Regions from separate parts of the Cytobacillus kochii genome, predicted to be linked through region 1. Evidence: predicted binding sites of a transcription regulator. Region 1 holds the regulator's gene; each other region holds the start of a gene.
The links. Region 1 encodes Rex, which represses fermentation and respiration genes when NADH is low (regulators of the CRP and FNR family bind a similar motif). Its sites were predicted from a motif close to TTGTGAAATATTTCACAA; they were not measured.
Positions count from the first base shown of each region.

Region 2: qoxA (cytochrome aa3 quinol oxidase subunit II) is a predicted target of Rex. The motif match lies at 2,442-2,459, and genes of this name have one in related genera.
Region 3: LG276_RS11930 (flavocytochrome c) is a predicted target of Rex. The motif match lies at 1,643-1,660, and genes of this name have one in related genera.

Region 1 is NZ_CP085254.1:505,815-510,112, reverse strand. Features, by position in the region: gene groES (co-chaperone GroES) at 1-241, opposite strand, end outside; gene LG276_RS02850 (CPBP family intramembrane glutamic endopeptidase) at 509-1,237, shown strand; gene LG276_RS02845 (DUF4305 domain-containing protein) at 1,244-1,447, shown strand; gene LG276_RS02840 (redox-sensing transcriptional repressor Rex) at 1,477-2,115, opposite strand; gene moaC (cyclic pyranopterin monophosphate synthase MoaC) at 2,139-2,621, opposite strand; gene LG276_RS02830 (ABC-F family ATP-binding cassette domain-containing protein) at 2,765-4,298, shown strand, end outside.
Region 2 is NZ_CP085254.1:2,489,323-2,493,620, reverse strand. Features, by position in the region: gene qoxB (cytochrome aa3 quinol oxidase subunit I) at 1-1,378, opposite strand, end outside; gene qoxA (cytochrome aa3 quinol oxidase subunit II) at 1,423-2,337, opposite strand; gene LG276_RS12870 (DUF3889 domain-containing protein) at 3,208-3,537, shown strand; gene LG276_RS12865 (small, acid-soluble spore protein, H family) at 3,534-3,725, opposite strand; gene LG276_RS12860 (2-oxoglutarate dehydrogenase E1 component) at 4,162-4,298, shown strand, end outside.
Region 3 is NZ_CP085254.1:2,297,500-2,301,797, forward strand. Features, by position in the region: gene LG276_RS11925 (isochorismatase family protein) at 1-235, opposite strand, end outside; gene LG276_RS11930 (flavocytochrome c) at 232-1,614, opposite strand; gene LG276_RS11935 (MmgE/PrpD family protein) at 1,742-3,064, opposite strand; gene LG276_RS11940 (IclR family transcriptional regulator) at 3,291-4,052, shown strand; gene LG276_RS11945 (3-isopropylmalate dehydratase large subunit) at 4,059-4,298, shown strand, end outside.

The DNA of each region.
Region 1 (4,298 bases):
ATTCTGTACCTTCGTATTTCACTTCTGTTCCTGCATATTTTGAGAAGATAATAAGGTCGCCTTCTGCAACTTCTAATGCTACACGTTCACCATTTTCTAGTACACGTCCAGTACCAACTGCTACGACTTTACCTTCTTGAGGCTTTTCTTTCGCGCTATCTGGTAGTACGATACCGCTTGCAGTTTTTTCTTCCGTTTCAACAAGCTCGATAATAATTCGATCACCTAGTGGCTTCAACAAGTGAAACAACCTCCTCAATTCATTTGAAAATTATTTTATTAGCACTCGTTAGTCTTGAGTGCTAACACAATTATTATATTAATCAAAACTACTCTTTTTTGCAAGTAAGAACCTTGCAATTTTACAAAAAAAAAATGCGAACCTCTCCATTCTATACAACTTCTATTTGTTTTATGCACTTCATAAGGATGTACTATTTGAAACCAATAGTGTTTAACAGGTAAAATAAATATTAGTGTAACTTCTTTATGAATAGGAGACTAGCCATTGAAAAAAGAGTATTGGTTTATCATTATGATTTATATAGCCATGCAATTATCAGCCATCGTTGGCGTTCCTGCCATTCTTTTTCTAGGTAATATGTTAGGATACAGCTTTGATGAGGTTGCAAAAATTGCCCCGCCACTCTGGATTGTCATTAGTTTTACAATTACCCTTCTCTTAACTTTGTGGTTTTTACGGAAAGAAAGCAAAGAGATGCCAATGAGGAAACAAGCACCATTATCGACTTCTATCGGGTGGGCGATTGCAGGTATTCCGCTAGCATTTATTGCTCAAACCGTTGCAGCGAATATTGAATTAATGCTCGGCATTGAGATGGGGTCAGACAATACACAGCAAATTATGTCTTTAATTGAAACATCTGCTCTCGTGATTATCGTTGTTTCCATTATTGGTCCGATTTTAGAAGAGATCATTTTTAGGAAAATCATCTTTGGTTCCTTGCATAAACGATTGAACTTCTTTTTATCAGCACTAATTAGTTCATTAATTTTCTCTCTCGCGCATGGGGAAATTGAGCACTTAATTCTTTATGCAGCGATGGGCTTTACGTTTGCGTTTTTATATGTAAAAACCAATCGTATTCTCGTACCGATCATTGCTCATGTAGCGATGAATACCTTTGTCGTTGTGATTCAATTGAATATGGATAAGCTAGAAAAATATATGACAGACTTAGAAACGGTACAAATGATTTTTAGCAGATTAGGATGATGTTAGATGAGAACACCTTTGTTCACAGGGATTATCTCCCTTCTTTTTGGATTTGTATTTATTTATTTTGCGATTATTAATCTTCAAAACGGTGGAGGTTGGGGATTTCTAACGATCTTCATTTTGATTTTTGCCACTTTTGATATTGGTGGCGGGATTAAATTAATAGCTATGCATTATCGTATGAAAAAGAAAGAGGATAAAAAATAGAGCTGACTCCATGCGGGTCAGCTCCTTTTTTATGATGGATAGTGTTTTAAGAAGTATACTAATGATTGCAATTCGACCGCCAAATCAATATGATGGATGCGAATATGGGAAGGAACCGTTAACCGCGCTGGCGTAAAGTTCAAGATTCCCTTTACATGACTTTTAACGATTCTATCCGTAATTGGTTGTGCGGCATGAGACGGTACAGTCAAAATGACAACTTGAATATGGTGCTCATCAATCAACTTTTCTAGTTCATCTAAATGACGGACAGGTACTTCGCCTACAGACGTGCCAACCCTACTTTCTGAAACATCAAATGCCACTTCAATCTTTGTATTATTATTTTTTAAAAAATTATAATTTAAAAACGCTGTACCTAGATTCCCTACACCAATTAACGCTACCTTTGTCACTTCATCTTGATCGAGTGTCTTACGGAAAAATCCTAATAAGTAATTTACGTTATATCCATAACCTTTTTTCCCTAATGCACCGAAATAGGAGAAATCTCGTCGAATTGTTGCAGAATCTACTTTCACCGCTTCACTTAATTCTGCTGAAGAAACTCGCTGCTTTCCTGATGCGTGTAAATTTTTCAAAAAACGATAATACAAAGGCAATCGTTTAGCCGTTGCTTGAGGGATTTTCGTTGATTCATTGGACATAGGCTCCACTCCATTCCATTTACTTAAGCCCTTCTAAAGTCACCGTTTTTACCACCGGTTTTCTCTACTAAATATGTTGGTCCTATTACCATGCCTTTATCTACTGCTTTGCACATATCATATACCGTTAAAGCGGTAGCTGTAGCAGCTGTCAACGCTTCCATCTCTACTCCGGTATGCCCATTTGTTTTCACTGTACAATCAATATGTAATACATAATGATCCTCTACCTCTTCCCAATTGAAGGATATATCAATTCCGGTTAAGGCGAGTGGATGACACATCGGGATGATATCAGATGTCTTTTTTGCAGCCATAATGCCTGCCACTTGAGCAACAGCAAGCACATCACCCTTTTTCATCGTGCCATCAGTAATCTTCTGATAGATTTCTTGATTTAGCTCAATACTACTATGAGCAATTGCTGTACGGGCAGTTTGTGGTTTTTCACTCACATCCACCATCTTCGCTCTGCCTTCTTCATTAAAATGTGTAAATTCAGCCATTCATAACACCTCACATGAAAATGATACACTATTTTGATTCATCTGTGTAATGTAGTTTTTTATATATTCTATCCAAATAGTGACTTTATTGCCGAACCTCACCTGATTAAGGTACACTATCACTATAACAGAGGTGAAATATAATGATATTATTACAGGTTAATCAGCTTTCGAAAAGTTTTGTGGCTGATCCTATATTAATGAATATAAAGCTTGAAGTACAAACGAGAGACCGCATTGCATTAGTTGGACGTAATGGTGCGGGAAAATCAACTCTTTTAAAAATTATTGCTGGACATATGTCCTATGACTCCGGTGAAATTATTCAATCGAAAGAAACCAAAATCGGTTATCTTGCACAAAATACAGGACTAGAATCTGAGCTATCTATTTGGGACGAAATGCTTACCGTGTTTGATTATTTGCGTAAACAAGAGAAGGAATTGCGCTTACTAGAAACACAGATGGGCGATGCAACACTCATCGAAAACGGTGAAGCTTACGATAAAATTTTAAAAACCTATGATCAAATGCAAGTCAACTTCAAAGAACAAGGTGGCTATCAATACGAAGCAGACATTCGTTCTGTACTACATGGCCTTAATTTTCAATCGTTTAGCTATGATACAAAAATTTCTGCATTAAGCGGGGGGCAAAGGACGCGACTTGCACTTGCGAAATTATTGTTAACCAAACCTGATTTACTGATTTTAGATGAGCCGACAAACCATTTAGATATTGAAACATTGTCCTGGCTAGAGCAGTATCTTAGTGGTTATGATGGTGCTATTTTAATTGTCTCACATGACCGCTATTTCCTAGATAAAGTCGTCAACCAGGTATATGAACTATCACGTAACCATATTAAAAAATACGTTGGTAACTACAGCAAATATCTTGACCAAAAAGCAGCGAATTATGAACGTGATTTGAAAATGTATGAAAAACAACAAGAAGAAATTGCGAAACTAGAAGACTTTGTTCAACGCAACCTTGCCCGTGCTTCTACAACGAAGCGTGCACAAAGCCGGCGTAAGCAGCTTGAGAAGATGGAGCGAATGGATCGCCCCCAAGGCGATGAGAAATCAGCGACATTCGGCTTTCAAATTGAACGTCAATCAGGCAATGATGTGCTAACCGCTGACTCTTTAGCCATTGGCTATCAACAAGAAAAGATCAGTGATCACATTTCATTTCGCATGTCTCGAGGCGATTCCATTGCTTTAGTAGGTCCCAATGGTATTGGAAAGTCGACTTTATTGAAGACCCTTGTAGACAAGCTACCTGCTTTAGGTGGCACGTTTCAATATGGCTCAAATATCCGCATTGGGTATTACGACCAACAGCAAGCTGATTTGAGTTCAAATAAAACCGTATTAAACGAGCTCTGGGATGATTACCCTCTCATGCCTGAAAAAGATGTCCGTACCGTGTTAGGTAACTTCCTCTTCTCTGGAGATGATGTCTTGAAAATTGTCTCTACATTGAGTGGTGGAGAAAAAGCACGATTAGCACTAGCTAAGTTGATGTTGCAAAAAGCAAATGTCCTCATACTAGATGAGCCGACCAACCATTTAGACCTTGATAGTAAAGAAATTCTTGAAAATGCACTAATTGATTTTCCAGGTACGCTCCTCTTTGTCTCTCATGACCGCTATTTTATTAATAGGATTGCAA
Region 2 (4,298 bases), 2.0 Mb from region 1:
TACCAATAGCAATAATCCAAGCGCCGATTTTACCAAGACGATCATTTAACATGAAGCCGAACATTTTTGGCCAGTAGTAGTAAAGGGCAGCTAGCATTGCGAACACAACCCCAGGAATGATTACCATATGGAAGTGAGCAACTAAGAACATTGTATTATGGTATTGATAGTCAGCTGCTGACATACCTAGCATAACCCCTGTTACACCACCAAGTGTGAAAAGTGGGATAAACAACATTGAGTAAAGCATTGGCGTTGTCATAGTGATTTTACCTTTATACAGTGTTAACAACCAGTTGAATATTTTTACACCGGTAGGTACTGCTATTGCCATCGTTGTAATAGAGAAAATACTGTTAACGAAAGCGCCTTGACCCATTGTAAAGAAGTGGTGAACCCATACAACGAATGATAATAGTGAAATAATTACCATTGAAGCAACCATTGATTTATAACCATATAGGTTACGTCTAGCGAAAGTAGAGATTACTTCACTGTAAATACCGAATGCAGGCAAGATCAAGATATATACTTCAGGGTGTCCCCAAACCCAGAAAAGGTTGGCCCATAACATATCCATACCGCCATTTGTTGATGCGAAGAAATGTGTACCGAATAAACGATCTAATGTACCCATTGCAAGCGCAACTGTTAATACAGGGAAAGCAAATACGATAATAACGTTCGTAATTAATGCTGACCAAGTAAACATTGGCATTTTCATTAATGTCATGCCTGGAGCACGCATTTTCAAGATTGTCGTCATAAAGTTGATACCTGTTGCTAATGTACCAAGACCGGCAATCTGTATAGCAATCATATAATAGTTCGTACCGACAGAGGTACTAAATTCATTATCTGCTAACGGGAAATAAGATGTCCAACCCGCATCTGGTGAACCTCCGATAACGAATGAGATATTGAATAACATCGCACCGGCAAAGAATAACCAGAAGCTAAGTGCATTAAGACGTGGGAACGCAACATCGCGAGCCCCAATTTGCAGTGGAACAACAAAGTTCATAAAACCGATAATAAATGGCATAGCCATGAAGAGAATCATAACAACACCATGTGTAGTGAATATCTCGTTATAATGCTGTGCATCAAGCAATTTGTTCTCAGGTGCTGATAATTGCGCACGCATCATAATTGCGTCAGCGCCTCCACGGAATAGCATGAGGATCGCTGCAATAATATACATAATACCTAATCGTTTATGGTCAACAGTTGTTAACCATTCACGCCATAAATAACCCCATTTTTTAAAATATGTTATCCCAACTACAATGGCAATAGAAACAATTGCAATTGCTACCATTGAAGCATAAATAGCTGGACTTGGATGTGGTATGGCAAAACGTTCAAAGAACTCCATCCTGTATACTCCTTTCAGAAGATGTCAATAGACACTTCATCTAATTAATGGCTACTGTGGTCAGAGTGACCTTCGTGCTCATCATGATTTTCATGATTTTCTTCTGAATCTTCATCATTTGATTGATGATGTTCATGCCCTTCAGGTGCTGGGCTAAAGTCTAAATGAGTGCCAGTAAAAGTCATCTTACCTAAGTGACCTGGCTCTAGTAACTCTTCAAATTTATCTTCAGTAATTGGATCAGCTGTTTGATGAACTTCATCTACCCATTCCTCAAATTCAACTGGAGACATTGCTGTTACATCAAATGTATTTTCAGCAAAACCTTTTCCGCTGAAGTTCGCATTTCTACCCATGAATTCACCAGGATGATCAGCAGCTAAATGTAATGTTGTTACCATATCGGCCATTGCATATTTCTGTCCGCCAAGTTGTGGAATCCAGAAGCTAGTAATTGGACCGAATGAGTAAAGTTTAAATTCAAGTGCCCGATCAGTAGGTATATATAAGTAATTTACTGTTTCAATATCTTCTTCAGGATAGCTGAAGTGCCATTTCCAGTTAGATGATGATGCATATACAACTAATGGCTCCTTATCCTCATACCCTGGCGGTGTTGCTTCAACTTTATAGTTACTTTGGACAGAAACAAATGATAGATAAGCAACAATTAGTACAGGTATTCCGACACAAACTGCCTCCACCCATTTATTTCCCTCGATGTGAGGTGGTTCATAATCTTTTCCTTGTTTAGATGAACGAAATTTAATGAGCATATATGCAAGCATTGCAAAAACTACAATAACAATGCCAGACATTAACCATATGGACATCATAATATCGTTAGCCTGGACTTCGGCCTGTGGACCTTTAGGATTTAGAACAGTAAGTGGTTCACACCCAGCAAGTACAGCGGCAATGGCAACTATAGCCAATAAAAGAGCCCTTTTCAATTTCATTGATGTACCCCTTTCTATCTTTCTAAAAATCTATTGTTTTATTTGAACGTGAATATCACGCCTGTAACCCTATGTTAGTATCATAAATGGTTAAAAACAATTGAATGTGATAGGTGTCACAAAATGTTCATGAACAAATGATGAATTTGGTCACAAAATGTTCATGAAACTGAAAGTAAAAAGAAAAAATAATATTATTTAAATACTATATTTTAAGAAAAAACTGAAAAATTAATATTGTATCATTCAATAAATATTAAAGGTTGCTTCTGTATTTATTATATTAATATAAATGATGTTGCGTATTTGATTGACAGTACCCTCAGAAAAAGTGTGAAGTCTTCGAATGGTTTTGAAACGGATGGAGAAAAGAGGGGGGTTATCTTGTTAAAGAAATTTGATATTGATCAATTTTTAGACGGTGTATATAACCCGACTGATGATATTCATCATTTAATAGACATAATTGAAATAGATGATTTACTTGAGAGAACAAAATAGCCCTTTATGTCTTCCACTTTTTGTTTTAGATGTTGTACGATTACTTTTTTTTAAAATCATAACTAAAACTAATCAAATGAACTAGTAAAGGACATATTCTTATATTTTTTTAAAGGCTATGTTGATATTTATGGTATAAGGGTTAATGGAACAATAGATAAAGAAAAGCGGGCAAGTTTTAACCATTAACTTGCTCGCTTTTCTTTGTCCATTGATATTTACTTTTGCACAAGCAAGTTTTGCCTTGAATTTTTTCTTTCATTATATAACCCATTACCCAAAAAAACTTTCATAAAGAATAAACATTTAAAAGATAGTAAAACTATAAATATTTCCATCAAAAAATGAAAGTGAAGAGGTGAGGAGAAAATGGAGAAAAGAGTGTTTCTCTCGATTGTCATAGTGTTGTTTAGCTATATATTAATTTCAAGCCCTCAAACAAACTATGCCGTTTATGATGCTCCTTCTTATGCAAAATGGGGTAAAGAAGCGATGATGATTGCAAAGGAAAAATATCCATCAGCAGATATTGTTGATTATCAGCATCTTGGAAAAGAAGTAAAGGAAAAGACAGAAATAGAAAAGTTTAAACTTTGGATGCGTCAACAGGAGATAGAATATGGGCTCTATGTGTTTATTGAATATGATAAAGATTCGGAGAAAATCGTCCATATTATAACGAAAAAAACTGACCGTTAACGAATTGTATTTTCTTCTATTAATTGTGCGAGTGGAACAACTTGATTCTTATCTACGTTGTTTCTTTCGCACACCCTCGCCATTTTAGTTAGTTCATAGAGATCGACAATCACGATTTTTACGCCATCGAAAGTTACTTCATATTCGATTTGACTTTTTAGTAGTTCCCTCGCTCTAGATAAATCCATAAGTTCACATCCTCTCTCGTAGTATTTTATTCAGTTTGAATATTTAGTGCACAATTCTACCAATAATAAGGCTTTTGATATATACTTAAATAGGCAAACGGTTTAGAAGTTGAATGATTTTCAACTTGTAGACGTTAGTTCATCTTTCCAATTTATTACACTAATAGGCGTGATATAGGAATTAAATTAATTCACTTTTTTAATATAAGTATTTTTTCTAAAAATATTAGCTGTATTTTCGTGATTTTCTCTTTTTTCCCTTTGTATATGCGCCTTTAACGTGGTAAAATGGCTTAGGAAACATTTCGTCCTCTGGAAATTAACATTATTCGGAATTTTTATATACGAAATAATATTGTTACTATCCTAGAATGGATATGGGGCGGAAATAAATTATCCAAATATATTTAAAAAAGAGTTGTGGAGGTAATTTTCCATGAAGAAGCCTTCAGAGGGTAGCGGACCTTTAGAACAAAGTTTTTACGGTCCTAACCTTGGCTATGTAATCGAGCTTTATGAGATGTATTTAGAAAATCCAGAAGCAGTCGACCAAGAAATGAGAGAGTATTTTGA
Region 3 (4,298 bases), 1.8 Mb from region 1:
ACAGCTTTTTCATTTTTTTTATTTTCTCAATTGCTTCCCATGCCTTTGCACCTCCCCCACTTGGCCATGTTTCAAGCTGATCTGCTATCGGGAGGTTTGCTCCTACATAGTTATGTTGAATATCTATAATAACAAGAGCAGGCTTTTTCCCTAATCCTCTCTTTTTTCCATATCCTCCTTTTTGAATTACCATTCTATCTACCTCAGTCAACATATCTTCCCATGGTCTAGTCATAATATTTCTATCCCTTCATTTAAAATTGATAGTGCCGCATGGTCTCCGGCAATTTTTCCATAACCTAATGCAGCTAAGAGGCCGTTTCCTGACATATAACCATAAGAATGGTTACCTGAAATTCCAACCGCTGCCCCTCCGCCTGCATATAAATTCTTAATAGATTTACCATTCTTATTTATCACCTGTGCATTGGAATTTATTTGCAAACCACCTTGTGTATGGAAAAGAGCAGGCGATACCTTGATCGCATAATAAGGTGGGATAAGCTTCTTTGGCCATTCTGCTCTTCCATATGCATCTATGCCTTCATCAACAGCTACAACAACTGATTCGAAAGTTTTTTGTAGATTTTCCGCAGGCAAATCTAACAACTTCGCTAACTTATCAATCGAATCACTTGTTTTAAAAGCTTTCATCCCAACAAGCTGGCTAAAATCTTCAATACTAATCAATTGATCGAATATATGCTGATCGAAAATAATATATCCGCATTGGCCTGGCTGATTTAATACTTGAACAGCGAATTCTGAGTATCCATGAGATTCATCGCCAAATCGCTCGCCATTTTGATTGACCATAAATCCACCCATCATAACCGTTCCCCATGTTACTAAAATACCTTGTGATTTTGCGACAGCAGAGTGCCCTTGATAACTTGTTAAGGAGGCAAATGATGCCTCCACTTTCTCGCCCATTCTAATTGCATCACCTGTATTTGCTTCATAACCAAAATAGAGCGCATCTGCTATTTCAGGAATATATTTACTTACCATTTCTTTATTTGCCCCAAAGCCATTTGTTGCTAGTATGACTTTATTTGCTTTAATTCGCTGAATACCATCATCTGTTTTTACTTCTATTCCAATGACTTCTTTGTTCTCATTTGTTATTAATTCATTTACCTCTGATTTTAATAGTAAGTAAATGTTGTCCCGCTTTGCAACAGCTTGTTTAAGCTTTTTTATTAGTTCTAATCCTGATCTCGAGGGTGGTGCATGCATTCGAAAATTCCTTTGACCAGGATATTTAAACTCTTTTACTAGTGAAAGCTGAATTTGCAGCGTATCTGCCATCCACTCAATTAATGGGCCCGATTCTTTACATAAAGCTAAGGTTAAATCATAGTCACTTTCATTATGATTTTTCCTTAAGATATCCTCTGTCATCTCTTCTGCTGTCTCAAAAATTCCTTCCTCTTTCTGAAATCTTGTATTCGCTGCAGGAATCATTCCGGCACTGGCAGCTGTATTGCCCAAAACAAAATCTGTTTTTTCAAAAACTCCTACCTCTAAGCCTTTTTCAGCTGCTGCTAATGCAGCCACCAAGCCGCAACCACCAGCACCTGCTACAACTACATCTAACTCAGCATCCCACATAATGTTGAATCCTCCAATTTGTTCCATATTGTGAAACTTGTTTCATTTAATTATCATGGTAACACTATAAAATAAATTGACAACTAAGATGTCATATTTATTTACAATATTTTTTATTTTTCAATAATTAATGAGCTGGTCGCATCAATTCTGTGATTGTTGAGATATCTTCCAATTCTTCTAAAGAAAGAATTTTTTCTATAAGATCCTTCGCACGCTGACAGCTAAGCACCTTTGCTAAAGTTCTTTCGCTTTTTTCTATTACTTTTTCTTCAATTCCTACCTCATGAGCATCTCCGCTAGCTCCACTAACAGTCATCGTAAATTGCTGCTGATTTACCATTTTAATTACAACACGTGAATCGCGTTGGTCAGGAAGCAATTGTGTCATATTAACATCCTCATGAACAAATACTTTCTTGGTAAAATTGAGCCTCTCTTCGTTCTGACTTCCCTTTGGATAAAATAAGCTTGCCACAGCATAAGGTATAGAAAATTTGCCTGCATATGGATTTTTCACATTTTGATTATTCAGCCTAGCTGCCATTGAATAGGTAAAGATATCTACTCTCTCCACATCTTTAGGGAGGATTGTTTCCATTTTTAATAGTTTATTTACTCCATCCATAGGAGAATGGCAGAAACGACAAAAGTCATAAAATTTGAAATACGTTTTCAGCAAGTAGTATTCAACGCCAAGATTTTCTATTAATTTTTCGCTTTGAAAACGCTTTCCTAATATTCCATCACCATAAATTTGCTTCATAGCGTTAGGACTGCTCGAAAAACCAGCTGTAATAAGATGGCCGATTAAAAATGAATGCATATTGTTCAAACCGACGTATACATCCCTTAACCGATGACCTTCTAACACCGGCTGCCATAAAGATACATTAGGCAATGAGCTACTTAAATAAAATCCTCGCTCGTAATCACTTGCATGATAGTTTTTCAGTTTACCTAAAGCAAATATAGCCCCAATTACCCCCCAATTTCCATGAGGATGTATGTCGTCTCGTAAGGTAATAGCTGCCCCTGCTCTAGCTGCAATCTCATAGCCGAGTATAAAGCTTTCTAAAAAACTTCTTCCATTGCAGTGACTCGTTTCAGCATAGGCCAATAAAGAAGGAAAGAAGTGACAACTTGGATGACCTTTTGCAATCGGATTACCTTCATCCATCTCCTCACTCACCATTGCAATCCCATTAATAAAGGCTGCCATCTGAGGGCTAATAGAAGGTTGTCTGCCTACAATAGTTGCGTAGCCTTTATTGGCTTCATTCTGACTGATATCCTCTTGCAGCTTGAGCATATGTAAAGACTGATTTCCATGGATCATGGCAGTTATTGAATCAAGAATGATTAATTTCGCTCTCCGTTTTACTTCTTCTGATGCATCATGAAGTTGAAAATTGGTTGCGTACTCACTTAATACTTGTTGATATTCCATTCAGCCACCTTCTGTTGTTCCATATTATGAAACGTGTTCTATTTTTTATAAATTCTATCATTATTTAAATTTTTAAGTCAATGAATTTCATCAAAAAGTTTTGAATTAATTTTAAATTTAAATAAATCTGATAATTATATTGACTTCTCCTAATACTTCCCTTACGATGTTTGTATGTTCGTATCGTGAACATGTTGTTCATAATATGTAATAAGGGGATTAAAATTTGAAAACAAATGAAACTGAAACGGTTCAATCTGTTGAAAGAGCGATTGAACTATTATATTGCTTCACAACACGAACACCGGAGCTATCACTCAATGATATCGTCAAACGAACAGGGTTAAATCGGACAACGGTCTTTCGATTACTCTCTTCTATGATGAAAAAAGAACTGATTAATAAAAATGAAGCTATGAATACTTACCGGCTTGGTCTACCTTTTATACATTTCGCCCAGATTGTTACTGAAAATCTAGATTTAAGAAAAATGGCCCTGCCTATCATGAATGAGCTTAATGAGATTACGAAAGAAACAATAAGTTTGAATATCATACAAGGATCTTCGAGAATATGTATTGAGAAATTAGAGGGAAAGGAAGATATTCGACAGTTTATCAACTTAGGCATTCCTTACCCTCTTTATAAAGGGGCTTCAGGTAAACTGCTGCTTGCCTTTTCTAAAGACGAACTAATTGAAGAAGTTATTGAAGGATCCGGATTGACGAAGAATGAAACAGCAGAATTAAAAAAAGACCTCTTACTGTTCCAGGAGCAGGGATTTGCCTTCAGCATGCATGAACGAATTATCGGAGCATTTGCGATTTCCACCCCCATTTTAAATAGCCAGCAGCAGCTAATTGGCGGACTCTCTATCTCAGGGCTATCAGCAAGGCTAGATAATAATAAACAGTTATTTATAAAAGCAGCCATACAGTCAGCAGAAAAATTATCAGCTATGATGGGTTATCAAAAATTAGGAGGATGATTCATTATGGGACAAACCATTATTGAAAAAATTGTATCAACACATGCAAATAAACAAGTTAAGCAAAATGAAATTGCAATTGTCAATGTCGATGGTGTGATGGCTACCGACACCACTGCACCTCTTACAATTAAGGCCTTTCAGGATATGGGTGGATGGAAGGTATGGGATGCAAAAAAGGTTTTCCTTATAATTGACCATGCTGCACCAGCGCCTAACGAAAAAATCGCTAATCTTCATACATTC